Regions from separate parts of the Mesorhizobium sp. RCAM 05099 genome, predicted to be linked through region 1. Evidence: riboswitches for the same ligand, from Rfam matches in the RefSeq annotation. Region 1 holds a riboswitch; each other region holds the start of a gene.
The links. Region 1 has a riboswitch for cobalamin ahead of AC56QQ_RS15240 (DUF1636 family protein). Riboswitches for the same ligand answer to the same signal wherever they lie in the genome.
Positions count from the first base shown of each region.

Region 2: it holds a riboswitch for cobalamin, as region 1 does, so the genes downstream of both, AC56QQ_RS02135 (aromatic ring-hydroxylating oxygenase subunit alpha) here and AC56QQ_RS15240 (DUF1636 family protein) in region 1, are expected to answer to the same signal.
Region 3: it holds a riboswitch for cobalamin, as region 1 does, so the genes downstream of both, bluB (5,6-dimethylbenzimidazole synthase) here and AC56QQ_RS15240 (DUF1636 family protein) in region 1, are expected to answer to the same signal.

Region 1 covers NZ_CM185035.1:3,093,250-3,103,690, forward strand. The annotation lists gene AC56QQ_RS15215 (precorrin-2 C(20)-methyltransferase) at 1-474, opposite strand, end outside; gene AC56QQ_RS15220 (precorrin-8X methylmutase) at 471-1,103, opposite strand; gene cobG (precorrin-3B synthase) at 1,106-2,443, opposite strand; gene cobN (cobaltochelatase subunit CobN) at 2,440-5,784, opposite strand; gene cobW (cobalamin biosynthesis protein CobW) at 5,795-6,832, opposite strand; gene AC56QQ_RS15240 (DUF1636 family protein) at 6,829-7,257, opposite strand; cobalamin riboswitch at 7,298-7,504, opposite strand; gene AC56QQ_RS15245 (winged helix-turn-helix domain-containing protein) at 7,534-8,733, opposite strand; gene AC56QQ_RS15250 (NADH-quinone oxidoreductase subunit A) at 9,064-9,429, shown strand; gene AC56QQ_RS15255 (NuoB/complex I 20 kDa subunit family protein) at 9,420-10,001, shown strand; gene AC56QQ_RS15260 (NADH-quinone oxidoreductase subunit C) at 10,006-10,441, shown strand, end outside.
Region 2 covers NZ_CM185035.1:442,792-453,232, reverse strand. The annotation lists gene AC56QQ_RS02175 (carbohydrate ABC transporter permease) at 77-1,090, shown strand; gene AC56QQ_RS02170 (carbohydrate ABC transporter permease) at 1,092-2,246, shown strand; gene bglA (beta-galactosidase BglA) at 2,251-3,915, shown strand; gene AC56QQ_RS02160 (ABC transporter ATP-binding protein) at 3,941-5,053, shown strand; gene AC56QQ_RS02155 (DUF680 domain-containing protein) at 5,241-5,477, opposite strand; gene AC56QQ_RS02150 (DUF680 domain-containing protein) at 5,541-5,744, opposite strand; gene AC56QQ_RS02145 (DUF680 domain-containing protein) at 5,817-6,026, opposite strand; gene AC56QQ_RS02140 (DUF680 domain-containing protein) at 6,097-6,297, opposite strand; cobalamin riboswitch at 6,808-7,010, shown strand; gene AC56QQ_RS02135 (aromatic ring-hydroxylating oxygenase subunit alpha) at 7,126-8,373, shown strand; gene AC56QQ_RS02130 (FAD-binding oxidoreductase) at 8,451-9,551, shown strand; gene AC56QQ_RS02125 (PqqD family protein) at 9,703-10,131, shown strand; gene AC56QQ_RS02120 (serine kinase) at 10,173-10,441, shown strand, end outside.
Region 3 covers NZ_CM185035.1:4,936,401-4,946,841, forward strand. The annotation lists gene AC56QQ_RS24480 (TlyA family RNA methyltransferase) at 1-726, opposite strand, end outside; partial or broken gene AC56QQ_RS24485 (GFA family protein) at 897-1,286, shown strand; gene AC56QQ_RS24490 (hypothetical protein) at 1,247-1,570, opposite strand; gene dxs (1-deoxy-D-xylulose-5-phosphate synthase) at 1,719-3,653, opposite strand; gene AC56QQ_RS24500 (pirin family protein) at 3,776-4,696, opposite strand; gene AC56QQ_RS24505 (DUF2277 domain-containing protein) at 4,737-5,003, opposite strand; gene AC56QQ_RS24510 (exodeoxyribonuclease VII small subunit) at 5,115-5,366, opposite strand; gene AC56QQ_RS24515 (histone deacetylase family protein) at 5,370-6,296, opposite strand; cobalamin riboswitch at 6,418-6,597, shown strand; partial or broken gene bluB (5,6-dimethylbenzimidazole synthase) at 6,718-7,227, shown strand; gene AC56QQ_RS24525 (hypothetical protein) at 7,398-8,381, opposite strand; partial or broken gene AC56QQ_RS24530 (TetR/AcrR family transcriptional regulator) at 8,474-8,593, opposite strand; partial or broken gene ribB (3,4-dihydroxy-2-butanone-4-phosphate synthase) at 8,683-9,782, opposite strand; gene aroC (chorismate synthase) at 9,862-10,441, opposite strand, start outside.

The DNA of each region.
Region 1 (10,441 bases):
CACGTCGTCGCCCTGGACGATCGGCAGGCCGGTCGCCGACCAGCAGCCGGACATTGCGGTGATGCCGGGAATGACCTCGGTTGGAAAACGGTGGGCGAGGCGCACATGCAGATGCATGTAGGAGCCATAGAAAAGCGGATCGCCCTCGGAAAGCACGGCAACCATTCGGCCCGCCTCGAGGTGCTCGGCGACCTTCTCGGCCGACTCCTCGTAGAAAGCCGTGATCTGTGAGCGGTAGTCGTCGTGATCCTTGTCGATTTCGGTGGTGACGGGATAGAGCAGCGGCAGTTCCGTCATGCCGGGGCGGAACTGGGCTTCGACGATGGCGCGCGCGTTGCTGTTGTTGCCGCGCTTGGCGAAATAGGCCACGACATCGGCCTCGGCCAAGACCCGAGCGGCCTTCAGCGTCAGCAGTTCGGGGTCGCCGGGACCAGTGCCGACGCCGACGAGACGGCCTTTGGCAAGCGCGTTCACAGGCCAGCCCTCGCCAATGAATTGAGCGCGGCGGCGGTCATGGCGCTGCCGCCAAGCCGGCCTTGCACAATGGCATAGGGCACGCCGTAGGAATTCTCGGCCAGCGCATCCTTGGATTCCGCGGCCCCGACAAAGCCGACCGGCATGCCGATGATGGCCGCCGGCTTCGGCGCGCCGTCGCGCAATTTTTCCAGCAGATAGAAGAGCGCGGTCGGCGCATTGCCGATGGCGACCACCGAACCGGCTATGCGCTCGCCCCAAAGGTCGATCGCGGCGGCCGAACGGGTGTTGCCGATCTCCCTGGCGATTTCGTGCGTGCGCGGGTCGCGCAAGGTGCAGATCACCTCGTTGCCGGCTGGCAGCCGGGCGCGGGTGACGCCGTGGGAGACCATTTCCGCATCGCAGAAGATCGGTGCGCCCGCCGAAAGCGCCTTGCGCGCCGCGGCCACGAAATCGGTGGAAAAAACAAAATGCCTGGCGGCTTCGACCTGGCCGCAGGCATGGATCATGCGGATGGCGACATCGGCCTCGGCTTCGGAGAAGCGTGACAGGTCCGCCTCGGCGCGAATGATGGCGAAGGAGCGCTCGTAGATCGCCGTGCCGTCGTGGATGTAGTCGTAGGCGGCCATGCTCATTCCTGTCGGTAAGCCTCGGCGATGCCGGCCGCGCCGAGCCGTGTCAGGCAAGCGGCGGCTGTTTCGCCTGGAAGTCGTGCGCTGCGGATCATCGCCGCGACGCGGCTGATGCCGCGCGCGGCGTCATAGCGCGGCCTGTACCCGGCAGGAAGGGCCTTTGCCGTCGCGTTCACGACAAGTCCGGCTCCGTTCTCGTCGCCGACGACGGTCAGCGCCGCCGGGCCGGGGTGGGCGCAGCCCTTGGCGCAGCCGGAAATGTGCAGGGTGAAGTCGAGGGTGTCGGCATTGTCAGCGGCGATCGTCTCGGCAATGTCGCGCGTGGCGATCTGGCCGGATGCGCAGGCCGGCGCGCCGGGGCAAGCGGCAATGCGCGTGCGCGGATCGGAGGCGTCGGTGACGAAGCCGAGGGCGGCGGCTGTGTTTTGAAGGCGCTGATTGGCGGCCGGTGGGAGGCCAATGAAAAGCAACGCGCGCTGCGGAGCGGTGCGGATTTCGGTTGCGCCAAGGGCGAGGGCATACTGTGTGAGGTCGATGATCTTGCCTGCCGGCATGCTGCCATAGGGAAGTCCGATGCCGATGGCGGTGCCGTTGTTCAGATCGAAGAGGCCGATTGACGGGCGATCGTGCTCCAAGGCGCCCCCCTCTGTCCTGCCGGAGGGGGGCGCGAAGGAATGCCAGCCTGCGAGCGAGGTCAACTGTCGATCCGACAAATCCCGCGTGTGCGCTTCGCGGCCTTTTTCAGCGACCATCCTCAGTGCAGCGACGGCTTTGTCTCTCGCGGCATCCGCATCGACCTTTGCCAACACCTTCGCGTTTCGGCCGTCGCCCGCAACCGATACGCTCCAAACGATGTCGTTGTCGGCTCGTACCGCCTTCAGCCGCACATCGGCCATCATCGAACCCAGTCCGAGCTGCCCGCCGCCGTCCACAACGACCGACACTTTCGGGCCGAGCCGTGGCGTGAGCCCAGCTTCTTCAACCGCTACCCGAATTCGTTCAGCCAGCGGGCGCGGATCGGCAATCTCATATCGATCGATGCCCGCCAGCGGCCCGGTCTCGACCGGCAAGCCGGTGCGCACTGCGATGCCCAGCGCATCAACCTCGGTCGCCAGAAGTCGCGCGCTATCCGGTGTCAGGCCGCGTATCTGCAGACTGCCGCGCGCGGTGACTTCCATGATGCCGTTGCCGTGCCGCAGGGCGGACTCGGCCAGCCCGATCAACGACTTCGGCGACAATCCTCCTGCGACAGGGTTGAGCCGCACCAGCAGGCCGTCGCCGGTCTGCATGGGGGCTGCCAAAGCGGGGCAGGCGCCACGGCGCGAAAAGGCGTTCATGCTGCTACCTCAAGCGCCTCGGCCTCGGCAATCAGCGCGGCCAGATCGTCGTCGATGGAATTGCGCAAGGGATGCCACAGACCACGTCGGCGCGCCGACAGGAAGCGCTCGGCAATGACCTTCGCGGCGGCTGGGTTTTCGCGCAGGATGAAGGCGCGGACCTCGGGATCGCCGACATAGGCGTCGTGCACGGCCTCGATCAGCGTGCCCGATATGGCGTGGGTGGTTTCGGCGAAGCCGACCAACCGGTCGACCGTTTCAGCGAATTCGGAGGCGCCGCGCGGGCCATGTCGCATTTGGCCTGAGATGAAGCGCGGATTGACGGCGCGGGCACGCACCACGCGGGCCACCGCCTCGCCAACAGAGCGCGGCTTCGGCTTCTGCGGATCCGTGGTGTCGAGCACGATGACGTCGGCATTCCTGCCGAGGGCCGCAAGGGCGGCCGAAAAGCCGCCGATAAAGGCGACGTCGGCGGAGCCTTCGAGAATGTCGCGGCCGGGGTCGTCGCCGGTGTGGACGAGAAGATCGGCCTCGGCGATGCGGCCCTCGAAGGCGCCGGGCGTCGAGATGCCTTCGCCGCCTTCGCCGCCATAGGCATGCGAGGTGGCGTCGAGATAGGCGCGGCCGATCTCCTCGCGCGCCGCCCAGTCGCCGCTCGACAGCAAGTCCTCGACGCCGGCGCCATAGGTACCGGGCGAGGTGCCGAAAATACGCGGGCTGATCTTGCCGTCCGCGCGGGTTCTCGCCGCGAGCGGGTTTTCGGAATCCTCCTCGTCGCGGGCGGCAACGGCGTTGGCGGCGGCGTCGATCAGCGCGATCTGGGTCGGGAACATGTCGCGGAACAGACCTGAGATACGCCAGGTGACGTCGACGCGCGGGCGGCCAAGCGTGGCCGGCGGCAACACCTCGATGCCAGTGATGCGGCCGGTCGCGGCGTCCCATTGCGGCCGGCATCCCATCAGCGCCAACCCTTGAGCGATCTCCTCGCCGCCGGTGCGCAGCGAGGCCGAACCCCAGAGATCGATGACCAGGGAACGTGGCCAGTCGCCATGCGATTGCATGTAGCCGCGCACCACTTCCTCCGCCGCCGCTCTGCCCAGATCATAGGCGGTCGGTGTCGGCATGGTGCGCGGGTCCGAGGTGAACAGGTTGCGGCCGGTGGGCAGCACGTCAGACCGCCCCCGCGCGGGTGCGCCGGCCGGCCCAGCCTTGATATGGCGGCCATCGAGCGCGGCGAGCAATGCCGTCCTTTCGGCGGCCGCACTTTGGCGGCGCATGGCGTCGGGCTCATCCTCGGAAGCGCGGCCATAGATATGCAGCCCGTCCTTGATGGCGAAATCCTTGAGGTCGCAGAGCCAGGCGTCGATGCGGCGCAAGGCTTCGTCCGGCGCGTCGGTCCTGGCGACCCCGGCTTCGGAGGCGAGGCCGGTCTTTTGCGCGGTTTCGACGATCAGCTTGGCCAGACGATCGCGCCGGCGGCGGTCGAGCCCGTCGGCCTGTGCGTATTCGTCTACCAGCCGCTCAAGTCTGTGCTGGTTTTCGTCCAGTCCGGCGCCCGCCAGAGGCGGCGGCAGATGACCAAGGGTGACGGCGGCGATGCGCCGCTTGGCCTGCGCCGCCTCGCCTGGGTTGGAAACGATGAAGGGATAGATGACGGGAAGGGGACCGGTAACGATCTCTGGAAAGCAGTTTTGCGAGAGGGCAACCGTCTTGCCCGGCAGCCATTCCAGCGTGCCATGGGCACCGACATGGACAAGCGCATGGACACCGAGCGATTTGCGCAGCCACAGGCCGAAGGCGATCAGAGCATGGCGCGGCGGCAGCGTCGGGTCGTGGTAGTCGGCGCGGCGGTCGGCGGAACGGCCGCGATCGGGGGCAAGCGCGACGGTGATGTTGCCGAAGGTGACGGCGCGGAAGGGGAAGCCATTTTCGCCAATTCGCGTTTCCGGCTTTCCCCAAGCCGCCTCTACCGCATCGACTGCCGCCCTCGGCAATTCGGTCGAAAGGGAGCGATAGTCCCCCAGCCCCAGCCCGTCATTGCCGCGCTCCAGCAAATCCAGCAGCTCACGCGGCGTTTGCGGAATCCCCTCAACGGCGTAGCCCTGTTCGCTCAGATCGTGCAGCATCGCCAGCACGCTGGACGGTACGTCGAGGCCGACGGCATAGCCGGTGCGGCCGGGGGCGCTTGGATAGTCCGGGATGAGAATCGCGAGCTTGCGTTCGGCGCGTGGCGTCTCTTGCAGGCGAATGAAGGCCGCGACGCGGTTCGCAACTTGCTCGACGCGATCCGCTTCCGGCCGGTTGGCGAAGGCCCGGTGGCCAAGTGCGGGATCAGTCTCGCTCTCGCCCTTGAAGGAAATAGCGCCGGCAAGGATGCGGCCGTCCAATTCGGGCAGCACGACATGCATGGCGAGGTCGGCGGGCGCCAGTCCACGCTGGTTGTTCTCCCAGATGTCGCGGCGGGTGGTGGCGACGATGACCTGGAAGACCGGCACCCCGGCGCGGTCGAACAGGGTTTCGACGCCGGGTTCGGCGCCAGAGGCGAAAGCGGTCGCGGTGATGATGGCGGCGGGTTTCAGCGTGGCGAGCGCGGTCTCGACGAACGCCAGCGATGCCGGGTCCTTCAGGCTGGCGACGAAGATGGGGGCCGGGCGCATGCCGCGCTGCCGCAGCGCTTCAAAAAGGGCATCGATGGGCGCGATATCGGCGGCGAGCAGCATCGAGCGATAGAACAGGATGGGCACGACGTTTCCCTCCCCCTCGAAGGGAAGGCTGCGCTCCATGACGCCATGTCCCGGCGCGTAAAATCCAGCCTTCGGAACCGCGACCGGTTCGGCGACAGCCGCATCCGATCCCGCCAACCGTGCAAGCCGGTGCACCAGCGCGCTCATATTCGCCGGGCCGCCCTCGCGAAAATAGTCGAGCAGGCCATCGAGCTCTTCGCGCGGCAGCGTCGAGGCCTCGATCAGGCGCAGATCCTCGTCGCGGCACTCGCCGGGCAGCAGCGCCAGTTTTATGCCGCGGTCGCGGGCGACCGAGGCGAGCTGGTCGCAGCCATAGCGCCACCAATCGTAGCCGCCGAGGATGCGAACGAGGATGATTTTGGCGTGGCGGCCGACGCTGTCGACCCAGAGGTCGACGGACATCGGATGGCGCAGGTCACGAAGTGCGGCCAGCCGCATCGAGGGCAGGCGGGCGGCATCCGCCTTCCACGCCGCCGCCAGCCCGGCGAGATCGCTGTCGGTGAAGGACAGCGCCACGACATCCGCCGGCGTCTGCCGCAGATCGACCGGCTCGGCGAGGTCGTCGAGAGAGGCGGAGGTCGTGGTGAGGATGTGCATGGCGTTAAAATCAACCGGCGAGGATACGCTCGATCGCCGGGCGGTTCAGCCCCTTCAGGCCGATGACGACGAGGCGAGAGCGGCGGTCGTCCGCTGCGGTCCAGGCGCGGTCATAGTAATGATTGACGCGCGGCCCGACGGCTTGCAGCAAAAGCCGCATCGGCTTGCCGCCGACCTCGACGAAGCCTTTTACACGCAACACGTTTTCTTCCTCGGCTGCGGTGGCGACCCGTTTTGCCAGCTCTTCCGGGTTGGCGATCGACGAAATATCGATGACGAAGCTGTCGAAGTCGTCATGCTCGTGGTCGAGCTCGTCGTCATGGTGGGTCTTGCGGTTTTCGATGTCGTCCTCGACGGCGAGGCCGAGGCCGAGCAGCACCGAGGGATCGACCTTGCCCTGCGAGGTCGGCACGATCTTCACCGCGCGAGCGATGTGCTCATTGATGATGGCGTTGGCGCGGGCGGAGCCGGCGGCGTCCATCAGATCGCTTTTCGATAGGATGATCAGATCAGCGCAGGCGATCTGGTCCTCGAACACCTCCTCGACCGGATCGTCGTGGTCGAGCGTCCCATCCTGAGCGCGCTGCGCCTGCAAGGCGTCCATGTCGTTGGCGACGCGGCCTTCGGCCAGCGCCGGGCCGTCGACCACCGCGATGACGCCGTCGACGGTCACCCGGCTCTTCACAGTCGGCCACTGAAAGGCCTGGACCAGCGGCTTGGGCAAAGCCAAGCCGGAGGTCTCTATAAGTATATGGTCGACCTTCGGCGTCAGCGACAGGATCTGGTCGAGCGCCGGCACGAAATCATCGGCGACAGTGCAGCAGATGCACCCATTGGCCAGCTCAACGATGTTTTCCTCGGGGCAGGTGTCGATGCCGCAACCCTTCAGGATTTCGCCGTCGATGCCGATGTCGCCGAACTCGTTGACGATGATGGCGATGCGCTTGCCGCCGGCGTTTTCCAGGAGATGGCGGATCAGCGTCGTCTTGCCGGCGCCGAGGAAGCCGGTGACGACAGTGCAGGGAACACGGGAGACGGAGGCTGTCATATCTGGTCCTTCAGCATGTCGAGGGGAGGAATGCGGGCCACGAGGCCGCGCTTGAGGGAATCAGGACGGCCCCGCCATGGGATGAGGCCATCCGTCGAGGTGGCGAAGAGCTTTGCGCCGGTGACGAGATCGGCGCCGCTGGTCGCGCTCAGGTCGCCGAAGACGTAGCTCCAGCAGCCGTCGCGCAGGATCGCGGCACTCAGCCGGCGCTTGCAATTGCCGAGGCATTCAACGCTGCGGATGCGGATATTGTCGCCCGAGGCGGCGCGGCGTGTGTCGTCCGCAAGCAATTCGCCGGCACGGGGGTGGGCGTCGGAACCGGTTTCGTCGCGACAGGAGGCGCAGACGATCACGGTAACGCCGGTCAAGGCGTCATCGGACAATACGTCCGCTGTCTCAGCCGAAAAACTGCTGTCGCGTTCCAAATCAGGGCTCCTTGCCCGGAAAACCCGCCAGGCGATCGGATTCTTTATCTCTCAGACGGCAGGTCTCCTGGCTCGCGCGTCATCGCCTCGGGTGCCGCCTTCCCGGGAACATCCCAGTGGTTTTCGGCCCAGGCTCGTCGCTTACAGTTGCGGGGACAGCCGCGGATTTGAAATCTTGCGATCCCGCACCGCATTCCCTCTTGGCTCCTCCCTTTGCCGAGAGGAGACCGTCTGGACCGGATTTAGGCTTGTAGGGACAGCCGTGTCAACGCACGTCTACGACGCGGCAATGTCGGCAAGTGGCTGTCCGAGGTCGCCCGCTGGCGTCACTTCAATGCGTTCGAGGCCTAGCCAACCCTGCATCTGCTTCAATTCCTCGGACAGCTGGGCGGCGGTTTCGGCGGGTGCACCTGGCTCCGCATAGGCCGCATGGACACGCAGGACACTGGCCGGACGATCGGCCTTGAGGTCGACGCGGGCCACGATCCTGTCGCCGAGCAGGAACGGCAGGACGTAGTAGCCGTACTGCCGCTTTTCCGCCGGCGTGTAGATCTCGATGCGATAGTGGAAATCGAACAACCGCTCCGAGCGCGAGCGTTCGAAAACGACCGGATCGAACGGAGCCAGCAAGGCGCGCGCCTCGATTTTTCGCGGCACGCGGGCATCCCTATGAAGGTAAGCCGGCTTGTCCCAGCCTTCGACGCGCACCGGCAACAGCTCGCCGAGTTCGACCAGTTCCTCCAGCCGGCCTTTCATGTCGGCGGGCGACAGGCGGAAATAGTCGCGCAGGTCGCCGGCCGTCGCCACGCCGTGGGCACGAGCGGAAATGCGCAGCAGCTCGCGGTGCGCGTCCTCGGCGGCTGGCACCGGCAGATCGAGGATCGCCTGCGGCAGCACGCGCTCGGGCAGATCATAGACGCGCTCGAATCCGCGACGGTGCGCCGTGGTGATGCGGCCGGCCCAGAACAGCCATTCGAAGGCGTGCTTGGCATGGCTCCAGCCCCACCAGCCGCCCGAGCCTTTCTGGCCTTCCAGTGCCGAAGCGGCGATCGGGCCGCGCTCGACGACCGCGCGGTAGATCTCTTCGACATAGGCGGCGTGCTCGCGTCCCCATTTGGCCAGGCCCGAATACATTTCATCGCCGCGCTCGGCCCGCTGCATGCGCCAGCGCATCAGCGGGTATGTCTCGACCGGCAGGAACGAGGCCTCATGCGCCCAGTATTCGAACACGGTGCGTTTGCGCGTCACCGCTGCGTTGTCGAGCAAGGCGAGCGGGTAGGGGCCAAGCCGCGAATAAAGCGGCATGTAATGAGCGCGCACCACGGCGCTCACGGAATCGATCTGCAGCAGGCCGGTGCGGGCAAGCACGCGGGCCAGATGCCGTCGGCCGGGCGTGGCGGCCGGCCTGGCGTCGGCAAACCCCTGGGCGGCGAGTGCTATGCGCCTGGCCGTGGGAAGCGCGATTTTTTCCTTCATGCTGATGCGACTCTAATGGGGTTCGAGCTGGCAGGGATCGTGATTCCGCGGGGATGCTAGCAGGGTTTTGGCGGCATATATGTCAGGAGATAAAAGTGGAGTAAAAAGTGAAGGAAATCAAACAGGAGCGGATCGGACCAGTTTCCCCGTATATGCCGTCCAGGTCAGCGTTTTGAACAAGGTTTGACTTGCTTCGCCGGAAGTGCTGCGCTAACCCTCGCCGCGTTGCAGCATAGGCCCTTAAAACGGTTCAGCGGTTAAACTGTCACGCTTCCGCATTAGGGTCCGGTGCTGTAATCAAAATGGATTGGCGCCAACGGAAAGCCGAGCATGAACGCACTTCTCAGTTCGTACCTGCCCATCGTCCTGTTCATCGGCGTGGCGCTGGTTGTCGGCCTGGCGCTGCTGGCCGCACCGTTTCTGGTGGCCTACCGCAATCCCGATCCCGAAAAACTTTCCGCCTACGAGTGCGGCTTCAACTCGTTCGACGACGCCCGCATGAAATTCGACATCCGTTTCTACCTGGTGTCGATCCTGTTCATCATCTTCGATCTGGAAGTGGCCTTCCTGTTTCCTTGGGCAGTGTCGTTCTCGAAGATCGGCATGCTCGGTTTCTGGTCGATGATGGTCTTTTTGGCGGTGCTGACCATCGGCTTTGCCTATGAATGGAAAAAAGGAGCGCTGGAATGGGATTGAGCGACAGTTCCGGCACGCTCATCGCGCCGAAGCCCAAGGGCTTGATCGATCCCAACACTGGCAGGCCGGTGGGGGAGGACGATCCCTTTTTCCTCGAGATCAACAATGAGTTGGCCGACAAGGGCTTCCTCGTCACCTCCACCGAGGCGCTGATCACCTGGGCGCGCAGCGGTTCGCTGATGTTCATGACCTTCGGCCTTGCCTGCTGCGCGGTCGAGATGATCCACACCTCGATGCCGCGCTACGACTCGGAGCGGTTCGGCGTCGCGCCGCGCGCGTCTCCGCGCCAGTCCGACATCATGATCGTCGCCGGCACGCTGACCAACAAGATGGCGCCGGCGCTGCGCAAGGTCTACGACCAGATGCCGGAGCCGCGCTACGTCATCTCGATGGGCTCGTGCGCCAATGGCGGCGGCTACTACCACTATTCCTATTCGGTGGTGCGCGGCTGCGACCGCATCGTGCCGGTCGACATCTATGTGCCCGGCTGCCCGCCGAGCGCCGAAGCGCTGCTCTACGGCATTCTTCTGCTGCAGAAGAAGATCCGCCGCACCGGCACGATCGAACGGTAAATCCATGACCGCATCCCTGAGCGAACTGTCGACCTATCTCGGCGAGAAGCTGATCGGCCGCGTGAATGACGCTGATATCGCCTATGGCGAACTCACCGTTCATGTCGAGCCGCGCGATCTGGTCGAGGTGATGACCTTCCTGCGCGACGATGCGCGCTGCCAGTTCATCTCGATCATCGACGTCTGCGGCGCCGACTATCCGTCGCGGGCCAAGCGCTTCGACGTCGTCTATCACCTGTTGTCGCCGAAGCAGAACGTCCGCATCCGCGTCAAGGTGCAGGCCGACGAGGAGACGATGGTGCCGTCGATCACCGACGTCTATCCCGGCGCCGACTGGTTCGAGCGCGAGACCTACGATCTCTATGGCGTGCTGTTCTCGGGCCATCCAGACCTGCGCCGCCTGTTGACCGACTACGGTTTCGAAGGCCATCCGCTGCGCA
Region 2 (10,441 bases), 2.7 Mb from region 1:
ACACAACTGAATCGGCGCCTGGTCCCGTCACCAAGGGCATTCAACCTTGGTGGATCATGCGCAGGGGGAGGAAACCATGGCGTCTCAGATTTTCTCGGCCATATTCGTCATCATCGTCGGGGTCGGCGGTTGCGTCGCCTATTTCTGGGGCGCCAACAAGCTGGTCGATCTGATATTCCCGTCGCGCGGCGTCGCCGGTGCCGCCGCCATCGACAATCTTCGCCGGCAGGGGCTTATCAGGCCATGGCTGTTCGTCGGTCCGGCGATGATCATCCTGACCATCTATCTGATCTATCCGGTGGTCGAGACGCTGCGGCTGTCGTTCCTCGATCGTGGCGGCGCCAATTTCGTCGGCTTCGCCAACTATGAATGGGCGTTCGGCGATCGCGAGTTCCGCAACTCGATCCTCAACAACATCATCTGGCTGGCGGTGGTTCCGGCCGCCTGCACCTTCCTCGGGCTGATCATCGCCGTGCTCACCGACAAGATCTGGTGGGGCACGATCGCCAAGAGCCTGATCTTCCTGCCGCTGGCGATCTCCTTCGTCGGCGCCAGCGTGATCTGGAAATTCATCTACGAGTATCGCGGCGAAGGCCAGACGCAGATCGGCATCCTCAACGCCGTCATCCAGCATTTCGGCGGCCAGCCGCAGGTCTGGATATCGCTGCCGTTCTGGAACAATTTCTTCCTGATGATCATCCTGATCTGGATCCAGACCGGCTTTGCCATGGTCATCCTGTCTTCCGCCCTGCGCGGCATTCCGGAGGAGACGCTGGAAGCCGCCGTCATCGACGGCGCCAACCCGTTCCAGATATTCTGGAAGATCATGGTGCCACAGATCTGGGGCACCATCGCCGTCGTCTGGACGACGATCACCATCCTGGTGCTCAAGGTGTTCGACATCGTGCTGACCATGACCAATGGCCAGTGGAACAGCCAGGTGCTGGCCAACCTGATGTTCGACTGGATGTTCCGCGGCGGCGGCGATTTCGGCCGCGGCGCCACCATCGCCATCATCATCATGATCGCGGTCATTCCGATCATGGTCTGGAACATCCGCCAGGCGAACAAAGAGACGGGAGGACATTGAGATGGCCGTCGCGACCGGAAATTCCTTCGCCAGCCGCTTTGGCGTCCACATTGCCGTGCTTGTCTTCGTCACTATCTGGACCGTCCCGACGCTCGGCATCCTGGTCTCGTCGCTGCGCGACAAGGACCAGATCATCGCCTCGGGCTGGTGGAACTCGTTCTCCAGCTCCACTCAGACGGAAGCCGGCCGCCTGCCGGCCGCCTCGACGCAGGTCGAGAAGGACGGCAAGTTCATCCTCCAGGGCAACATCTTCGGTGACGGCGCTGCCCGCAACATCAGCGCTTTCGGCGTCAAGTCGGCGGCGCCCACGCAATATACCGCCGGCAGCGTTGCCGATCTCGGCGACGGCGTGACGTTGCAGCTCAATGCCGACGGCAGCTTCGTCATGGCCTCGCCCAAGGCGTTCGAAGGCGATCGCGGCCAGCGCGTCTACTATGCCTCGTCGGCGCCGCCGAAATTCACCACCGACAACTACAAGACCGTGCTGTTTTCCGAGGGCATCGGCCGCTCGTTCATGAATTCGCTGACCGTCACCATCCCGGCGACCGTCATCCCGATCCTGATCGCCGCCTTTGCCGCCTACGCGCTGGCCTGGATGCGCTTTCCCGGCCGTGCGCTGCTGATCGCGGTCATCATCGGCCTGCTGGTGGTGCCGCTGCAGATGTCGCTGATCCCGCTTCTCAAGCTCTACAACGGCGTCGGTTCGTTCTTTGGCGTGCCGTCGAAAACCTATCTTGGCATCTGGCTGGCGCATACCGGCTTTGGCCTGCCCTTCGCGATCTACCTGTTGCGCAGCTACATTGCCGGCCTGCCGCGCGAGATCATGGAATCGGCGCGCATCGACGGCGCCAGCGATTTCGAGATCTTCGTCAAGATCGTGCTGCCGCTGTCATTTCCGGTGCTGGCCTCGTTTGCCATCTTCCAGTTCCTGTGGGTATGGAACGATCTGCTGGTGGCGATGGTTTTCCTGGGTACGGAAGCAGACCAGATCGTGCTGACGGCCAAGCTCAATGCCTTGCTTGGTTCACGCGGTGGCGATTGGGAGATCCTGACGACATCGGCCTTCGTGACCATCATCGTGCCGCTGATCGTGTTCTTCTCGCTGCAGCGCTATTTCGTCCGTGGGCTGCTTGCCGGCTCGGTGAAAGGAGGCTGAGACAATGCAATCCGCTTTGAAGGCCAGTTCGAAACCTGACCTCGCCGTCGATCGCGACTGGTGGCGAGGCGCGGTGATCTACCAGATCTATCCGCGCAGTTACCAGGACTCGAACGGCGATGGCATCGGTGACCTAAGGGGCATCATCGGCAGGCTCCCCTACATCGCGGCACTCGGCGTGGACGCCATCTGGATATCGCCGTTCTTCAAGTCGCCGATGAAGGATTTCGGCTACGACGTGTCCGACTATTGCGACGTCGATCCGATGTTCGGCACGTTGGCCGATTTCGATGCGCTGACCGCCGAGGCGCACAGGCTGGGCTTGAAGGTGATGATCGACGAGGTGCTGTCGCACACCGCCGACAATCATCCGTGGTTCAAGGAAAGCCGGTCGAGCCGCACCAACCCGAAGGCCGACTGGTATGTCTGGGCGGACGCCAGGCCGGACGGCACGCCGCCCAACAACTGGCTGTCGATCTTCGGCGGATCGGCGTGGCAATGGGACACCAGCCGCCAGCAATATTATCTGCACAACTTCCTGGCCGAGCAGCCCGACCTCAACTTCCACAACCGTCAAGTCCAGGACGCGCTGCTCGACGTCACCCGCTTCTGGCTGGAGCGCGGCGTCGACGGCTTCCGGCTCGACACCATCAATTTCTACTTCCACAGCCTGGGCCTGGAAAACAACCCGCCGCTGCCGCCGGAGGAGCGCAACGACCAGACGGCGCCGGCGGTTAATCCCTACAATTACCAGGACCATCTCTACGACAAGAGCCGACCGGAGAACCTTGGTTTCCTCGAACGGTTCCGCGCCTTGCTCGACGAATACCCGGCAGCCGCCGCCGTCGGCGAGGTTGGCGATTCGCAGCGCGGGCTGGAAGTGGTGGCGGCCTATACCGCCGGCGGCAAGCGCGTGCAGATGTGCTATTCCTTCGACTTCCTGGCGCCCGAAAAGATCAGCGCGGCCAAGGTCCGCTCGGTGCTGGAAGCCTTCGGCAAGGTCGCCAGTGACGGCTGGTCGTGCTGGGCCTTCTCCAACCATGACGTGATGCGCCCCGCCTCGCGCTGGGCCGCCAATGAGGCCGACCCGACCGCCTATCTCAAGGTCATCTCGGCGCTGCTGATGTCCTTGCGCGGCTCGGTCTGCATCTATCAAGGCGAGGAACTCGGCCTTGGCGAAGCCGACCTGCGATTCGAGGATCTGCAGGACCCCTATGGCATCCGCTTCTGGCCGGAATTCAAGGGCCGCGACGGCTGTCGCACGCCGATGGTGTGGGATGCCGCCGCCAAGAATGGCGGCTTCTCGACGGCGAAGCCGTGGCTGCCAGTGCCCGGAAAGCATCTTTCGCAAGCGGTCAATGTCCAGCAGGGCGATGATCGCTCCTTGCTCGAGCACTACCGGCGCTTTCTCACCTTCCGGCACGCTCATCCGGCGCTGGCCAAGGGCGACATCACCTTCATCGAAAGCCAGGGCGACACGGTCGCTTTCACACGCCGGGCAGGCAATGAACAGATCGTCTGCGTCTTCAATCTGGCAGCCAAGCCGACCGAGATTGACCTTGGCGACCGATCGTTGCACCCTTTGCCCGGGCACGGTTTTTCGGGCCAGACGAGCACCGGTTCCATACAGCTCGGCGGCTACGGCGCCTGGTTCGGGCGCATCGACTGAATTTCAAATCACTGGGAGGAAACCAATGGCCGATGTCACGCTAAGGCAAGTGAAGAAGTCCTACGGCAATCTGAACATTCTCCACGGCATCGACCTCGATATAAAGTCGGGCGAGTTCATCGTCTTCGTCGGCCCGTCCGGCTGCGGCAAGTCGACCTTGCTGCGGTCGATCGCCGGGCTCGAGGAAATCACCTCCGGTGAGCTCAAGATCGCCGGCGAGGTGGTGAATGACGTGCCGCCGTCGAAGCGGGGCATCGCAATGGTGTTCCAGTCCTATGCGCTTTATCCGCACATGACCGTCTACGACAACATGGCGTTCTCGATGAAGATCGGCAAGGAAAGCAAGGCCGAGATCGACAAGCGGGTGCGGCAGGCGGCGGAAATCCTGCAGCTGACCAAATATCTCGACCGGCTGCCCAAGGCGATGTCGGGCGGCCAGCGCCAGCGCGTCGCCATCGGCCGCGCCATCGTGCGCAATCCGAAAGTGTTCCTGTTCGACGAACCCCTGTCGAACCTTGACGCGGCGCTGCGCGTCGCCACCCGCATCGAGATTGCCAAGCTCAAGGAATCGATGCCCAACACGACCATGATCTACGTCACCCACGACCAGGTCGAGGCGATGACGCTGGCCGACCGCATCGTGGTGCTCAAGGAAGGCCATATCGAACAGGTCGGCACGCCGATGGATCTCTACAAGAAGCCCGGCAACCTGTTCGTCGCCCAGTTCATCGGCTCGCCGGCCATGAACATCCTGCCGGCGACCATCGACAAGACCGGAAACCCGACCGTCGTCAGCCATGTCGGCGGGCGGAAGGCGACGGTGCCGATCTCGACACCGGCTTCGGCAAAGGGTGCTGCGGTGAGTTTCGGCGTGCGGCCGGAAGACCTGATCATCGCCACCGGCGCGGACTATCTCTTCGAGGGAACGGTGGATTATGTCGAGCAGCTCGGCGAGGTCCAGCTTGTATACATCGACATCGGCCGCGCCGACCTGCCGCTGGTGACGAAGCTGCCCGGCAATGTCGAGGTCAAGCGCGGCTCGACATTGCGGCTGAGCGCCAACGCCGAGGACCTGCACATCTTCGACGCGGACGGACATTCCTTCGCGCTCCAGAAGCCGGAAGCAAAGGCAGCCTGAGGCGGCCTGTCCTGCTGGACCAAGGCGAGAAAAAAGAGCGGCGGGCAAGGCCCGCCGCTCTTTTTTCAGGAATCAAGTTCGGTTGTTAGAGCAATTCCAGGAAAAGTGTGAAACGGTTTTCCGTCCGGAATTGCGTCAAAACAAAGAGTTAGAGCGGTTTGCCGTTTCCGTGAAACGGTGAACTGCTCTAGTGGCCGAAGAGATTCCGGTCGCTGCCCTGGGGGGCGGACTTCTCTACGTCACCCGACGAATTGAGCAGCTTGTAGACAGGCGAGCCGCTGTTGCGGATCGAGCCCGTATGCGAGGTGTCGACGTTGACGGTCGCCTGCTTGTTGATGTCGGTGCCGCCAACGTTGTCGTTGCGGGCATAGGCGCTGCCGGCGGCAATCAGAAGTGCGGCGGCAGTAAGAACAATCTTTTTCATTTTTGATACTCCGGTATTTCAAGTTCCAGACGGCGGGCTGGCCCGCCGCCTTGCTTTCGGATGTTAGTTGTTGCCGAACAGGTTGCGGTCGCTGCCCTGGGCAGGCGCCTGGGCAGCCGGCTCCGACTTCTTGATCGAGGCCGTATACGAGCTGTCGACCGTGGCGGCAGGCTGGTTGGCACCGTTGGAGCCAAAATTGTCGCTGCCGGCAAAAGCGCTGCCGGAAACGGCAAGGAGGGCGGCGGTGGCGATAAGGATCTTCTTCATTTCAAGTACTCCTGAATTTCTGGGTTTCGCCAGGGCGGCGGGCACACCCGCCGTCACCTGGGGAATCGGCTGTTAGTTGTTGCCGAAGAGGTTACGGTCACTGCCCTGAACGACGGGCTGCTTTTCAGCCGGAACCGACTTCTGGATCGAAGCCGTGCGCGAGCTGTCAACCGAGGTGGCGGCGGGCTGATTGGCGCCATTGGAGCCAAAGTTGTCGCTGCCGGCGAAGGCGCTGCCGGAGATGGCCAGAACGGCGGCGGCAGCAAGGATGATCTTCTTCATTTCAAGTACTCCTGAATTTCTGGATTTCGCCAGGACGGCGGGCAAGCCGCCGCCTGCTGGCGATCGGCTGTTAGTTGTTGCCGAAGAGGTTACGGTCGCTGCCCTGGGCAGGCGTCTGAGCAGCCGGTTCCGACTTCTTGATCGAAGCCGTGTACGAGCTGTCGACAGCAGTGGCTGCCGGGGCATTTGAACCGTAGTGATCGCTACCGTTAGCGAAGGCGCTGCCGGAAATGGCCAGAAGGGCGGCGGCAGTGAGGACAATCTTTTTCATTTTTTGGTACTCCAGTATCTTCTTATTTCCGTCCGTCTAGCGGCGTGTCTTGGAAGGAATTCGCGTCGTTCGGACAGCCCCGATGTGGGAGAGCCATCCAGCCATTTCCAATCACGAAGTTGTTTCGTGTGGACCATGAATCTGCCACTTGAAATTGTACCAGGGCCTTCTACATCATGTACTTTTCTGTTTTATATCAGTTAGTTAGATAAAATTGCCGTTCCGATCACCAACTGTGTCCAGGGTCCAGCGTTCACACCGTCCTGCACGCACCGTCAACAGAAACGAACCGTTCGGTTCGATTTTAGAGGCAGCTAATAGTCACTTTTCGAAACCGTTAACGGTTTTTGGCTTCCGCCAGCGACCGGATTCGGGAAGACCGCGGCCGGCGAATGGCAATCGGGGAGATCGGATTTCAGCCCGGCAATCGCCAATCCGGGCGTTCGTACGCGTGTCGCGCCGCATGGATGCGATGTCGCTTTCATGCCGATGTCGCAAGCGCCGTCGTGATTAGATCATGACATCTCAGGTGCCGCTTCGTGACGACGAGGCGGAGAATTGGGAAGCCGGTCAGAATCCGGCGCTGCCCCCGCAACGGTGGTGGAGTTCAAGTCGCAACGGGAGACCACTGGGCCGAAAGCCTGGGAAGGTGTCGCGATCGTCCGCAAGGACAACTCCAGAGCCCGGAAACCAGCCGGAGATGTCTAGACTCGACTGATCGCGGTGGGCGGTCAAGAGGTGGATAGCGCATGTCCGACACATTGCCGGCTTGCGTCCGATCCTTCCTCTCTTCCCCTCCGATGCAGTCCTTGATTGAGAGGACAGGACATGGACGCGCGCAACGACATGCTGAGGCTCTTGAATGGCCGCAAGCAAGGCTTTTCACTCGAGCAGCCCTTTTACACCGACCCCGACTATTTCAAGCTCGACATGGAGCTGATCTGGTATCGCGACTGGCTGTTCATCGGCCATGATTGCGAACTGCCGAAGCCGGGCAGCTACATCACCGTGCAGATCGGTGACTATCCGGTCGTCCTCGTCCGCGACCAGCAAGGCAAGATCAACGGCTTCCACAATTCCTGCCGCCATCGCGGCAGCCGTGTCTGCAACTCCGACAAGGGCACGGCGGCCAAGCTGGTCTGCCCCTACCACCAATGGACCTATGAGCTGGACGGAAGGCTGCTGTTCGCCGGGCAGATGGCCGACGGTTTCGACAAGAGCCAGTTCGGCCTGAAGCCGGTCGCCTGCGAGACCGTCGGCGGTTACATCTTCATTTGCCTGGCCAAGGAGCCGGCTGATTTCGCGCCGATGCGGGCGATGATCGAACCCTATCTGCTGCCGCACCGGCTGCGCGAGGCAAAAGTCGCCTTCGAGAGCACGATCATCGAGAAGGGCAACTGGAAGCTGGTCTGGGAAAACAACCGCGAGTGCTACCATTGCGCCGGCAATCATCCGGAGCTCTGCAAGACCTTCCCGGAAGCACCGACGGTGACCGGCGTGCAAGGCGCCGACAGCGACCCTGAAATGCTTGCGCACTGGGCGAAATGCGAAGCGGCCGGCCTGCCGAGCAAGTTTCGCATCGATCCGGCCGGGCAGTACCGCGCCACCCGCGCGCCGCTGTTGCGCGATGCCGTCAGCTACACGATGACCGGCAAGCAGGCGGTGAAGAAGAACCTGTCCGACACCGTCTCCGCCGACCGCATCGGCACTTTAATGCACTATCACTATCCGACGACGTGGAACCACATCCTCATCGACCATGCGGTGACCTTCCGCGTGCTGCCGATCAGCGCCACGGAAACCGCGGTGACGACCAAATGGCTGGTGCACAAGGATGCGGTCGAAGGCGTCGACTACGATCTCGCCGAACTCACCCATGTGTGGACCGAGACCAACGACCAGGACCGCCGCATCGTCGAGGAAAATGCCTTCGGCATCCTGTCACCGGCCTACGAACCAGGTCCCTATTCGGAGCTGCATGAGGGCGGCGTGATCCAGTTCGTCGACTGGTATGCACGCTTCATCGGCCCACGCCTTGCCGGAGACGGCAGGCCGGCCCTGCGCAGCGTCGCCTAGCGCATGGCGCCCAAAAGCGCGCAGCGGTTTTCGGTTCAAGCCATGCACGGAACAAAAGGGACAAGAGGATGAATGCGATGACGGATCTTGGCCTCTATCGCCATCTCGACGAGATGGCGCCCTGGAACGACAGGCTCCAGGTGCTGGAAGTGATCGGCGTCGCCGACGAGGCCCCCGACGTAAAGACCTTCACCTTCCGCTCCGACAACCAGACCTGGTTCCGCTACAAGCCTGGCCAGTTCGTGACGTTGGAGCTGCCGACCGCCGAGGGGCCGCTGATGCGCACCTACACGCTGTCGTCCTCGCCGTCTCGGCCGTTCTCGATCGCGGTGACGGTGAAGGCACAAGCGGGCAGCATCGGCACACGCTGGATGTTCGATCATCTGGCGCCCGGCACCCATGTCAAGGCCTATGGGCCGGCCGGCGACTTCTCGCTGCACAGCCACCCGGCGGCCAAATATTTGTTTATTTCGGCCGGCTCCGGCGTGACGCCGATGATGTCGATGCTGCGCTGGCTCAACGACTGCGCGCCATGGACCGATGTCGGCTTCGTCAACTGTGCGCGTCGCCCGGAAGAGATCATTTTCCGCAAGGAGCTCGAACTGCTCGGCAGCCGCATGCCCGGCCTGTCGCTCGGCTTCATGATCGAGGAGCGGTCGAGCCGCGAGGGCTGGTTCGGCCATATGGGCCGCATCGACGCGATCCGGCTGCCATTGCTGGCACCTGATTTCCGCGAGCGCGAAATCTTCTGCTGCGGCCCCGATCCCTTCATGCGCGCCGTGCGCGGCATGCTGGAAGCGGCCGGCTTCGACATGACGAAATACCATCAGGAGAGCTTTGCGGCGCCCGTCGTGGAGGAGATCCCGGCGACGTTCGCTGCGCAGGCGCGGGACGGCGCCGCGGTTCCCGTCGAAGCCGCCACCCCGATCCGCTTCTGGCTTTCGGATGTCGATGCCGAATGCGTCGCCGGCCAGACCGTGCTGCAGACGGCGCGGGCTTCGGGCGTGCGTATCCCCGCCGCCTGCGAGTTCGGCCTGTGCGGAACCTGCAAGGTGAAGAAGGTCGCGGGCACCGTCGAGATGAGCCACAATGGCGGTATCCTCGATCATGAGATCGACGACGGTTTTATCCTCGCCTGCTGTTCCAAGCCGCTTTCGGCGCTCGAAATCGAGGCGTGATCCACTCAGAGCCAGACTGCTCCCCAAAAATGGTCGACGCCGCGCCGACGCCCGTTGACTTGCCAAGCAAGAACCGAGTGTTTACAGGCGTTGTTGGGGAGCGACCACGCCGACCGGTGATTGGTCGCGCAAGCTGCGGGGACCAAGAACGATGCGCCATGCCGATGTCTACACAATCGCGAGCAAGGACGTTGTCTTTGAGTCCTTCGACGGCGAGGCCGTGGTGCTCGATCTTTCGAGCGGGAAATATTTTGGTTTTTCCGATTCAGGCAGCAGGATCTGGCAGGCGCTCTCGTCCGGCGTCGATGCCCAGGCCCTGATCGGGCTGACCGCCGGCGCCTCGATAATAGGCCCGGCTGAACTCGACGGCTTCGTATCGCAATTGGTCGAACTGCGGCTCCTGACGCGTTCCGACGCGCCGGCGCGGCCGCTGCCGGGCGACCTGCTTGCCGAGCTTGCGGCCACGAGCGAGCCGCTCAACGTGAGTGTCCACGACGACCTCGCCGACCTCATCATCGTGGATCCCATCCATGAAGTCGAGGAACCGCTGGGCTGGCCGGCGGTCAAGCAGGCATCCTGACGGGCAGTCGCATCCGCGATAGAGGGGCGCTGGATCTGGCCATGTCGCGCGTTACCCTCGAAACCTTGCCGGACTACGCCCGGTATCTCATCGCCGCCGCCGAAGGCGCGTCCGCGTCCTATCCGGTCACGCGAACGATCCGCCTGCCCTGGCTGGAACTGACCGCGCATCTCGGTCCCGGTGTGCTGGCGGACGCGCTCGGCCATGCTTTTGTCGAGACCAGGGGTGATCAACCGGAAAGCTCCAGCTGCAGCATTTTTGTTGCTCACCCGGGCATCCACGGCATCCCTGGGCCGGCACGATGGGGCGA
Region 3 (10,441 bases), 1.8 Mb from region 1:
GCCGTCGCCACCTTCGATCGGCGACAGATGCAGCCCGAGCGAGCGCCAGCCGGGAATGGCGTCAAGCCAATCCTGCAGCAGGCCGGCGACGCGGGAGGCATCGTAGGGATCTTTCAGCAGGCCACCCTTGCCGATCGCTTCGCGACCCGCCTCGAATTGCGGCTTGACCAGAAACACGGCGCCGGTGCCAGCCTTCGCAATGGCAAGCGCCGGCGGCAGCGCCAGCTTCAGCGAAATGAAGCTGACATCGGAGACGATAAAGTCCGGAATACGGCCGGCAAGATCGGCCGCTGTGAGGTCGCGGGCGTTCAGGCCCTCGATGAGGGTTACCCGCGGATCGCCGCCGACATCGGGATGCATCTGGCCATGACCGACATCGATCGCGGTGACATGCGCAGCGCCGCGCTCAAGCAGGACCTGGGTGAAGCCACCGGTCGAAGCGCCGATGTCGAGCGCCTCGCGGCCAGCCGGATCGAGGCCGAAATGGTCGAGCCCGCCGATCAGCTTGAGCGCCGCGCGCGACACGTAACCTTGCGCCGGGTCGTCGATGGCAATCAGGCATTGCGGCAAAACGTTCTGACCGGGCTTGCGCGCAATCACCCCGTCAACCGTGACGGCTCCGCGTTCTACCGCGTCGCGGGCACGCGAGCGGCTGGCAAACAGCCCGCGCTGGACGAGCAGTTCGTCGAGCCGCTGGCGTGTGCTGGCTGGCAGAGGCGAGTTCATCGGCCTTCATGGCGAAAGCCGGCCGCGAAGGCAAGGATATTGGGGCGGGACAAGGAACATCGTCGGAAAGCGGAACGCATCAAGCCGCTCCGCGGCCATCGAATATCGCATCGGGTCCGGCACAATGGTAAGGAGACAGCAGCTTGCTGTCGGAACTCGAAGGAGGGCGGATGCTGACGGGAACCTGCCACTGTGGTGCGGCCCACTGGACCCTGGAGGGCGATCCCGGATCCATCACAGCCTGCAATTGCACCCTCTGCCGTCGCTATGGCGTGCTCTGGGCCTACGATTATGTCGACGAACGCATTCGCGTCGCCAGACCGACGAGTAGCTATACGCGCGCCGGGAAGGATGCGCCTTCGCTCGAGATCCTGTTCTGCCCGACCTGCGCCTGCGTGCTGGCCTGGCGTGGCTTGGGCTCGAGCGCCGGCGGTCGAACGCGAATCGCCGTCAATGTGAGACTTGCGCCACCGGAGGCCGTCGCCGACTTGCCGATCGACCATTTCGATGGCCTCGACATCTACGACGACCTGCCACGCGATGGCCGCTGCGTGCGCGACTTTCGCGAAACCTGGCGCTCGACGGCTGGAGACAAACCGTCGTCTCGATCCCCCGAAGCTTGCTCGCGTGGATGCTCGGTCGCAACCGCGGGCGCCGGAACAGGGTCCGGGAGGACCACGAGCTGCGGCACCTGCTTATAGGAAAAGCCGCCGCGAATATCGCCCATCTTGCCGGCGACGATGCCCATGGCAGCCTTTTCAAGGCTGCGATCATAGCGCGTTTCGGCGGCGGCCGGCGCGACAATGACCACCAAGAGGGCCACGCCACACAGAAGCGTTCTCATTGTTGTTATCTCCCTGCCTGATCATGATCTAGCAGGGCGCCATTGAAAAACGGCCAAGAGACACGGTAAGCAAAGCACCAAACGGCAGCGTAAACAATACGTTACGAATTCAAGCCGGCAAATCGATTCAAGCCGTTGAGGTTTTGATTCAGGCGCGTTGCGCGCGAACCGTATGGCCAAGCGCTGTGAACACGGTGCGCACGATGCCAGCGGCGTCGAGACCGGCATCGGCATACATTTTTTCCGGCTTGGCGTGGTCGGTGAACGCGTCGGGCAACACCAGCGGGCGCACCTTCAGGCCGCTTTCCAGCAGGCCCTCATGGGCGAGGAACTGCAGCACGTGGCTGGCGAAGCCGCCAACGGCGCCCTCTTCCACCGTCACCAGAACTTCGTGCGAGCGGGCCAGCCGCCGGATCAGATCCTCGTCGAGCGGTTTGGCAAAACGGGCATCGGCGACGGTGGTGGAAAGCCCGGCAGCGCCAAGCTCCTCGGCGGCGATCAGGCAATCCTGCAAGCGCGTACCGAAGGACAGAAGGGCGACCTTGGTGCCTTCCCTGACGATACGACCCTTGCCGATTTCGAGAACCGAGCCGCGTTCCGGCATGTCGACACCGACGCCGTTGCCGCGCGGATAGCGGAAGGCGATCGGGCCATCATCATAGCTCGCCGCGGTTCGCACCATGTGGCGCAATTCCGCCTCGTCGGCGGCCGCCATCACCACGAAGCCGGGCAGCGTCGCCAGGAAGGTTGTGTCGAAGGCGCCGCAATGGGTGGCGCCATCGGCGCCGACGAAGCCGGCGCGGTCGATGGGGAAGCGCACCGGCAGCTTCTGGATCGCGACGTCGTGCACGACCTGGTCGTAGGCGCGCTGCAGGAAGGTCGAATAGATCGCCGCGAACGGCTTGTAACCTTCCGTGGCGAGGCCGGCGGCGAAGGTCACCGCGTGCTGCTCGGCAATGCCGACATCGAAGGTCCGTGCCGGAAACACCTCGCCGAACAGGTCAAGGCCGGTGCCGCTCGGCATGGCGGCGGTGACGGCAACGATGCGGTCGTCCTCGCGGCCTTCCTGAATCAGGCTTTCGGCGAACACCTTGGTGTAGGCCGGCGCGTTGGCAGGCGCCTTGGCCTGCGCACCGGTGATGACGTCGAACTTGTTGACGCCATGATACTTGTCGGCGGCGGCTTCCGCCGGCGCATAACCCTTGCCCTTCTGGGTGACGACATGGATCAGCACCGGGCCTTTGCCATTGTCGCGGACATTCTTCAGCACCGGGATCAAATGCTCGAGATTGTGACCGTCGATCGGGCCGATGTGGTAGAAGCCGAGCTCCTCGAACAGCGTGCCGCCGGTGACGTAGCCGCGTGCATGCTCGACCGCCCTGGTGATCGCACGGTCGGCGCGTTTGCCGAGATAGGAGGTCAGTTTCTTGCCGAAGTCGCGCAGGCCGATATAGGCCTTGCCCGAGGCCAGACGCGCCAGGTAGGCGCTCATGGCGCCGGTCGGCGGAGCGATCGACATGTCGTTGTCGTTGAGGATGACAATGAGACGGGCATCGAGCGCGCCGGCATTGTTCATCGCCTCATAGGCCATGCCAGCCGACATGGCGCCATCACCGATGACGGCGATGACATTGTTGCGGCCGCCGGATAGGTCGCGGGCGGCGGCCATGCCGAGACCGGCCGATATCGATGTCGAGGAATGGGCGGCGCCGAAGGGATCGTACTCGCTCTCGGCGCGGCGGGTGAAGCCGGACAGGCCGCCCTCCTGCCGCAAGGTGCGGATGCGGTCGCGGCGGCCGGTGAGGATCTTGTGCGGATAGGCCTGGTGGCCGACATCCCAGATCAGCCGGTCATCCGGGGTGTTGAAGACATAGTGCAGCGCCACCGTCAGCTCGACCACGCCAAGGCCGGCGCCAAGATGGCCGCCGGTGCGGGACACGGCGTCGACCAATTCGGCGCGCAGCTCGGATGCCAGTTGCGGCAGCTCGCTCTCGGCAAGCGTGCGCAAGTCGGCCGGAATGCGGACCTTGTCGAGAAGCGGCGTATGCAGCGTTGCGTTCACGGGCTCAGGCTCTCTATTCATCGGCGAAATAGGCCGCCGGCCGGCGAATGTAAATGCGTGTCTGTGACGCGCGTCGATCCACGGCTCTAACTGTTGGGCATGATCTCTTCCGAAAACCGGTTCCCACTTTTCGGGATCATACCCTAGCTCTCCGGCAGCGGGATGAACTCTTCCTCATCTCCAGGAACGATATCGAAGCGGCCGGTCTTCCATTCCTGCTTGGCCTGTTCGATGCGCTCCTTGGACGACGAGACGAAATTCCACCAGATGTAACGCTGCGAGCCGAGCGAAGCGCCGCCAAACAGCATGAAATGCGCGCCGCCCTGCGACGACACGACGATTTCGTCACCGGGCCGGAACACCAGCAGGCGTTCCGCTGGAAAAATATCCCCTGAAATCGCGACCTCACCCTCCAACGTGTAGATGGCGCGCTCTTCCGCATCGGCTGGAATTCTCACGCTGGCGCCGGGGGCCAGGCGCAGGTCGGCATAGAGCGTGTCGGAATACGCTCTGACCGGAGACCGCATTCCCTGGAAATCACCGATGACGACGCGCCCGCTGACGCCTTCGGCATCGATCTCGGGAAGAAGCACCGCGCCAGTGTTCTCGAATACCGGTGCCACTTCTTCCTTGCCGTCCGGCAGCGCCAGCCATGTCTGCAGGCCGGAGACCGACATCGGTGCGCCGCGCAATTCCTCGGGCGTGCGCTCGGAATGGACGATGCCGCGGCCGGCGGTCATCAGGTTCACGTCGCCGGGCTGGATGACCATCTCGGTGCCGAGCGGATCGCGATGCCTGATCTTGCCGTCGAACAGATAAGTGACCGTCGACAGTCCGATATGCGGATGCGGGCGGACATCGAGCGCCTGGCCGGCGCGCAGGATGGCCGGGCCCATGCGATCGAAGAAGATGAACGGACCGACCAGTCGCCGCTTGGCGGTCGGCAGGGCGCGGCGCACCTGAAAACCGCCAATGTCCTTGGCGTTCGGAATGACCATCAGCTCGATCTGGTCGCTGGCGAAGGCATCGCCGACCTCAGGGTCTTTCCCGGGGAAGAAGCTCACGATATCTCCTTGTCAGCGGTCGACGACCGCATTGGACGCCTCAGGCAAACCGGATCGCCGCCTTGGCCCGCAGTTTGGCCGCAACCTCTTCGCGATTGCGAGGATGCTGATGGGTCTCGAGAGAATCGAGCAGTTCGCGCGCTGACGCGGCAATCGCATCGACAGCGTGGTCGAACGCATGCTGGTTCTGCTTCGAGGGCCGTGTCGTTCCGCTGAGCTTGCGAACGAACTGAAGTGCCGCGTCGCGGATTTCGTCGTTGGTTGCGGGCGGATCAAAGTTGAACAGGGTCTTGATGTTTCTGCACATCGTTTCCGAACCTCCTCTTGTCCTGGAGCCGTTTCAGTCGGGACGCGTTCCATCCTCGATCATGATCGTGTCCAAAAACCGGTGAGGCAAGACCATCGTTCGGGCCGCGCCTCAGTCCGCGTCGAGCGGCTCCGTTCCGACCGGCTTGCCGTCGCGCGACAGCCTGATCTTCTCGACCTTGTCCTCCGCGGCCTTCAGCAACCGGTCGCAATGCGCCTTCAGCGCCTCGCCGCGCTCATAAATCCTGATCGACTGATCGAGCGGCACGTCGCCGCGCTCCAGATCATCGACGATCTTCTCCAACGCGTCGAGTGCCTGTTCGAAGCTCATCGCCTTGACGTCTTCGTTGGTCTCACCAGCCATCATTCATCCTTTCATCAGTCGCCCGACATGGGCGGCGACCGAAAATGCCAGTCCCTGCAGATCGTAACCACCCTCGAGCAGGCTGACGAGCCGGTTGCCGCTGTGGCGCGTGGCGCGCTGCATCAGCTGGCCTGTCGCCCAGTCGAAGTCGTCCTCGGTCAGATTGATCTCGGCCAGCGGATCACGGTGATGCGCGTCGAAACCGGCCGAAATGATGATCAGGTCCGGCGCGAAATCGTCGAGCGCCGGAAGCACGCGCGACAGGAAGGCATCGCGAAACACCTCGCTGCCGGTCTGCGGCGCCAGTGGCGCGTTGATAATGTTGCCGGCACCGGTTTCGTTCTTTGCCCCTGTGCCGGGATAAAGCGGCATCTGGTGCGTCGAACAATAGAGCACGGAGGGATCGTCCCAGAAAATGTCCTGCGTGCCGTTGCCGTGATGCACGTCCCAATCGACGATGGCGACACGCTCGGCGTCGAATTTCTTCTGCGCATAGCGCGCCGCGATCGCCGCGGTGTTGAAGAGGCAGAAACCCATCGCCGTCGTCTTCTCGGCGTGATGGCCCGGCGGCCGGGCGGCGACGAAGGCATTGTCGGCGCGGCCCGTGAAGACGTCGTCGACGGCGGCGTTGGCGGCGCCGATCGCCGTGATCGCCGCCTGCCAGCTCTTCGGGCTGGCGGTGGTGTCGGCGTCGATGCGGGCGATGCCCTCGTCGGGAATGGCGGCGCGGACGCGCGCGACGAAATCGGCGGGATGCGCGTAGAGGATGGTCGCCTCGTCGCCTTCCGGCGCCTTGACGCGGTCGAGAGCGGCAAATGCCTCATCGTCCAGCACGCGCTCGATGGCGCGCAAGCGGTCCGGCCGCTCGGGATGGCCGGGGGGCGTGATGTGCTCGAGGAAGATCGGATGGGTGTAGAGACGGGTAACCATCGTCCTAATCTAGTGGCCCGGATCGACAAAGGCCATGAGCAGGCGGCTGATGGCTGGGGAAAATCACGCCTGCGTCCATTGGTGTCGCTGCGGGCATTGGCGTCGCTGGCGCTTCGGCGTAAGGTCGCCGTCACTGCCTGGTGCCCGCCGCAAGCGGGAGAATCGGGAACACGGTTGAACTCCGTGGCGTGCCCAACGCTGTGAGGGGGACCGCGCCGGTAAGTGCCACTGTCGATGACGGGAAGGCGCCGGACGCGGGTTGATCCCGAGCCAGAAGACCGGCCTGGCAGGCATCGTCATCCGCATGGTCAGGCGGCTGGCATTGATTGCAATCGCAAGGGGACAAGCGATGCCGGAACACATGACCGCTCCTGTTGGCGACGGATTTGACCAGAAAGCGCGCGATGCGGTTTATCGCGCCATGTTCACGCGGCGGGATGTGCGCAGCCATTTCCTTCCCACCGCGCTCGACGATGACGTGCTGGCGCGGCTGCTCCTTGCCGCCCACCATGCGCCGTCGGTCGGCTTCATGCAGCCATGGAATTTCATCGTCATCCGCGACGCCAAACGACGGGAAAAGGTGCGCGACCTGTTCCTGGCGGCGCGCGAGCAGGAGCTGCCGGCCATCGAGGCAGAACGGCAAACGCTGTACCGCAAGCTCAAGCTGGAAGGCATTTGCGAAAGCGCACTCAACATTTGCATCACCTGCGATCGCGGGCGCTCGAAGGATTCACCGCTGGGACGCTGGCACAATCCGGAGATGGATCTCTACAGCACGGTCTGCGCGGTGCAGAATTTCTGGCTGGCGGCGCGCGCCGAAGGCGTCGGTGTCGGCTGGGTCAGCATCATCGAGGCGCAAGCGCTGAAAAGCCTGCTGTCCATTCCCGAGCATGTGACGCCTGTCGCCTATCTCTGCGTCGGCCGCGTTTCCGAGTTCGCCCCCAAACCGGACCTCGAAACACATGGCTGGGGCCGCCGGCTGCCGCTGCCGGAGCTGATCATGAGCGAGACGTTTTGCGGGCAAGGCGAAGCGCTGCTCAAGTCGACCGTGGCGCGCCTCAACACCGTCGATGCTACGGTGGCGACCGCAAGCTCCGCTGATCAGCGTGTCGCGCCGGCCGTGCCCCAGCGCGAGCCGCCAAAGGAGGCCAGCGCCTTGTCCTTGAGCTCCCTGAACTTCGACGATGCCTCGGCCAGCCGGGCGTCCCAGTCGGGATCGGGGACCTGGCCGGCGATGGTCTTGAAGTAGACCTGCATCAGGCAGGCGATAGCGAAGGGTTCGATGAAGGCCGCCTTGAAGGCCCAGGCGAAGACGATGGCGAGCACGAAAGCCCAGCCGGCGAGCTGCCCGGGCATCATGAAGAGAATGGCGGCGGCAGGGGCCAGCATCAGCAGGAAGATGACGAAGGACACGCCCCACATGATGACTGCCAGCCAGACGGCGTTCTTGACCATGATCTTGCCATTCTGGGCGTAGAGCACGACGCCTTGCCGCGCCGTCTCGAAAGGCGAGGCGGAATTGATGCGGATGTTGTAGCCGAGGATGATCTCGTCGACATAGGTCAGCGACAGGCGGATCACCGTGTTGATGAAGGAGACCAGGCCGTTCAACCCCGGGATCGGCAGGAAGGCGGCGATGCCGCCAAGCAGGCCGGTGATGGCGCGGATGGCGCCCTTGACCAGTTGGTCGACGACGAAAAGGATGTTGGCCTCGGCGAAACGCTGGGTGACGACTTGCCCGGCATAGGCGATCTGGTCCTGGCCGTCGGGAATGTCGCGGCCGTCGATCAGATGGACCATGACGGCGACATGGCCGGCCTTGACGACGTAGAGGATGTATTCGCGGATCCAGTAGACGGCAATCGAAACGACGCCGAAACCGACCACGCCTCCCCACAAGGCAAACGACAACGGCCCGTCAGGATCGGTGGAAATATGGCCGACGCCATAGCCGACGGAGGCGCCGGTGCCGGTCGCCACGATATAGGCCAGCGTGATGCCGAAATAGACGATCATGCGAAAGACAATGAAGGGCCAGGTCCGCATCATGATGGACACCGACCTGCCGATATCGAAATCCCACATGCCCGAATCTCCCCTCAGAGATGGTGGGAGAGGATGCGCTCAACCCGGCTATTGTCAATTGCGATAGCTGCGCCAAGCCGTCAATGGCGCCTTCAGTTCGGCCGCGAACCCGGCCTTTTGAGCAGGCCCTCAAGCAACTGTTTGAAGGCCGCTACCGCCATTTTCGACGTCGCTTCAGGTTCTTGCGAATTGGCGATCCGCTGCGAAGCCTGACGGATGCGAAGCGGGTATCATTCCCGCGGAATGATCCGCGAAGCGCCCGGTTTCGAACGGCCGGGCGCTATCCTGTGTCGACTGACCTTCAGAGAATCTCGGTCTTGGCGATGTGGATGCCAAAACCTTCGAGGCCGACATAGTGGCGTTCGCGCGAGGCGATCAGGTTGATCGAGGAAATGCCGAGATCCTTCAGGATTTGCGCTCCGAGCCCGATCTCGCGCCATTCGTTCTCGCGGCGGCGCGCCTCATCATGATCCTCGCGGTCGCCGGAGGCGGGACGCTTGCGTTCCTGATGGGCGACGCCGACCGAGCCCTCACGCAGGTAGACAATGACGCCGCGCCTGCGTTCGCCCATCGTTTTCATAATGCCGTCGAGCCGATGGCTGGTGCCGAAGACGTCGGTTACGACATCCTCGGAATGCAGGCGCACCGGGACATCCTCGCCGTCGCGGATGTCGCCGAAGACGATGGCGACGTGATGCATGGAATCCCACGGCAGCGTGTAGGTGAAGACCTGCGCCTTGCCGCCCGGCGTTTCAATATCCGAACAGGCGACGCGTTCGACCAGCGTTTCCTTACGCTGCCGGTAGGCGATGAGGTCGGCAACCGAAACCTGCTTGAGACCGTGCTGCTCGGCAAAGGCGGCAACCTGCGGGCCGCGCTTAACCGTGCCGTCGTCGTTCACCAATTCCGAAATCACGCCGACCGGGGGCAGACCGGCGAGCTTGCACAGGTCGACCGCCGCCTCGGTATGGCCCGAGCGCATCAGCACGCCCCCTCGCGCGCGATCAGTGGGAAGATGTGGCCGGGACGCACGAAATCCGAACCGCCAACATTGCCGTTGGCGAGGTTGCGAACGGTCAGCGTACGGTCCTCGGCCGAAATGCCGGTCGTGGTGCCGTGCTTGAAATCGACGCTGACGGTGAAGGCGGTGGTGTGCGCCGAATCATTGTCGGCAACCATCGGCTGCAAGTTGAGGCGCTTGGCCTCCTCGCGCGGCATCGGCGTGCAGACGATGCCGGAGGTGTGGCGGACGATGAACGCCATCTTTTCCGGCGTGCAATGGACGGCGGCGACGATCAGGTCGCCCTCGTTCTCGCGCCCGTCATCGTCCATGACGACAACGATCTCGCCGCGCTCGAAAGCACGCAGGGCTTCGACGATCTTCTTCTGGTCGTAAGGCATGGGCGGCTCGCTTCGCTCGCAGGGAATTAGGCAGTAAGGCAGTAGGGAAAAGAAAAGGCTGTATCGGGCGGCCTACCGCCTATTCCCTACTGCCTATTCCCTTCCCCGTCTGTCCGCGATGACGCAGATAATGATCGGCAATGGCGCACGCAACCATCGCCTCACCGATCGGCACCGCGCGGATGCCGACGCAGGGGTCGTGGCGGCCCTTGGTCATGATCTCGACGTCGTTGCCGTCCTTGTCGATCGACTTTCGCGGCGTCAGGATCGAGGACGTCGGCTTGACGGCGAAACGGGCGATGATTGGCTGGCCGGTCGAGATGCCACCAAGAATGCCGCCGGCATTGTTGGACAGGAACACCGGCTTGCCGTCATTGCCCATGCGCATCTCGTCGGCATTCTGCTCGCCGGTGATGCGGGCGGCTTCGAAGCCATTGCCGATCTCGACACCCTTGACCGCGTTGATCGACATCAGGCCGGATGCGATGTCCTGGTCGAGCTTGGCATAGATCGGCGCGCCGAGGCCTGCCGGAACGCCGTCCGCTACGATCTCTATCACCGCGCCGACCGAGGAGCCGGCCTTGCGGATGCCGTCGAGATACTGCGTGAAGACGGGAACGGAAGCAGGATCAGGGGTGAAGAACGGATTTTCCGCGTCG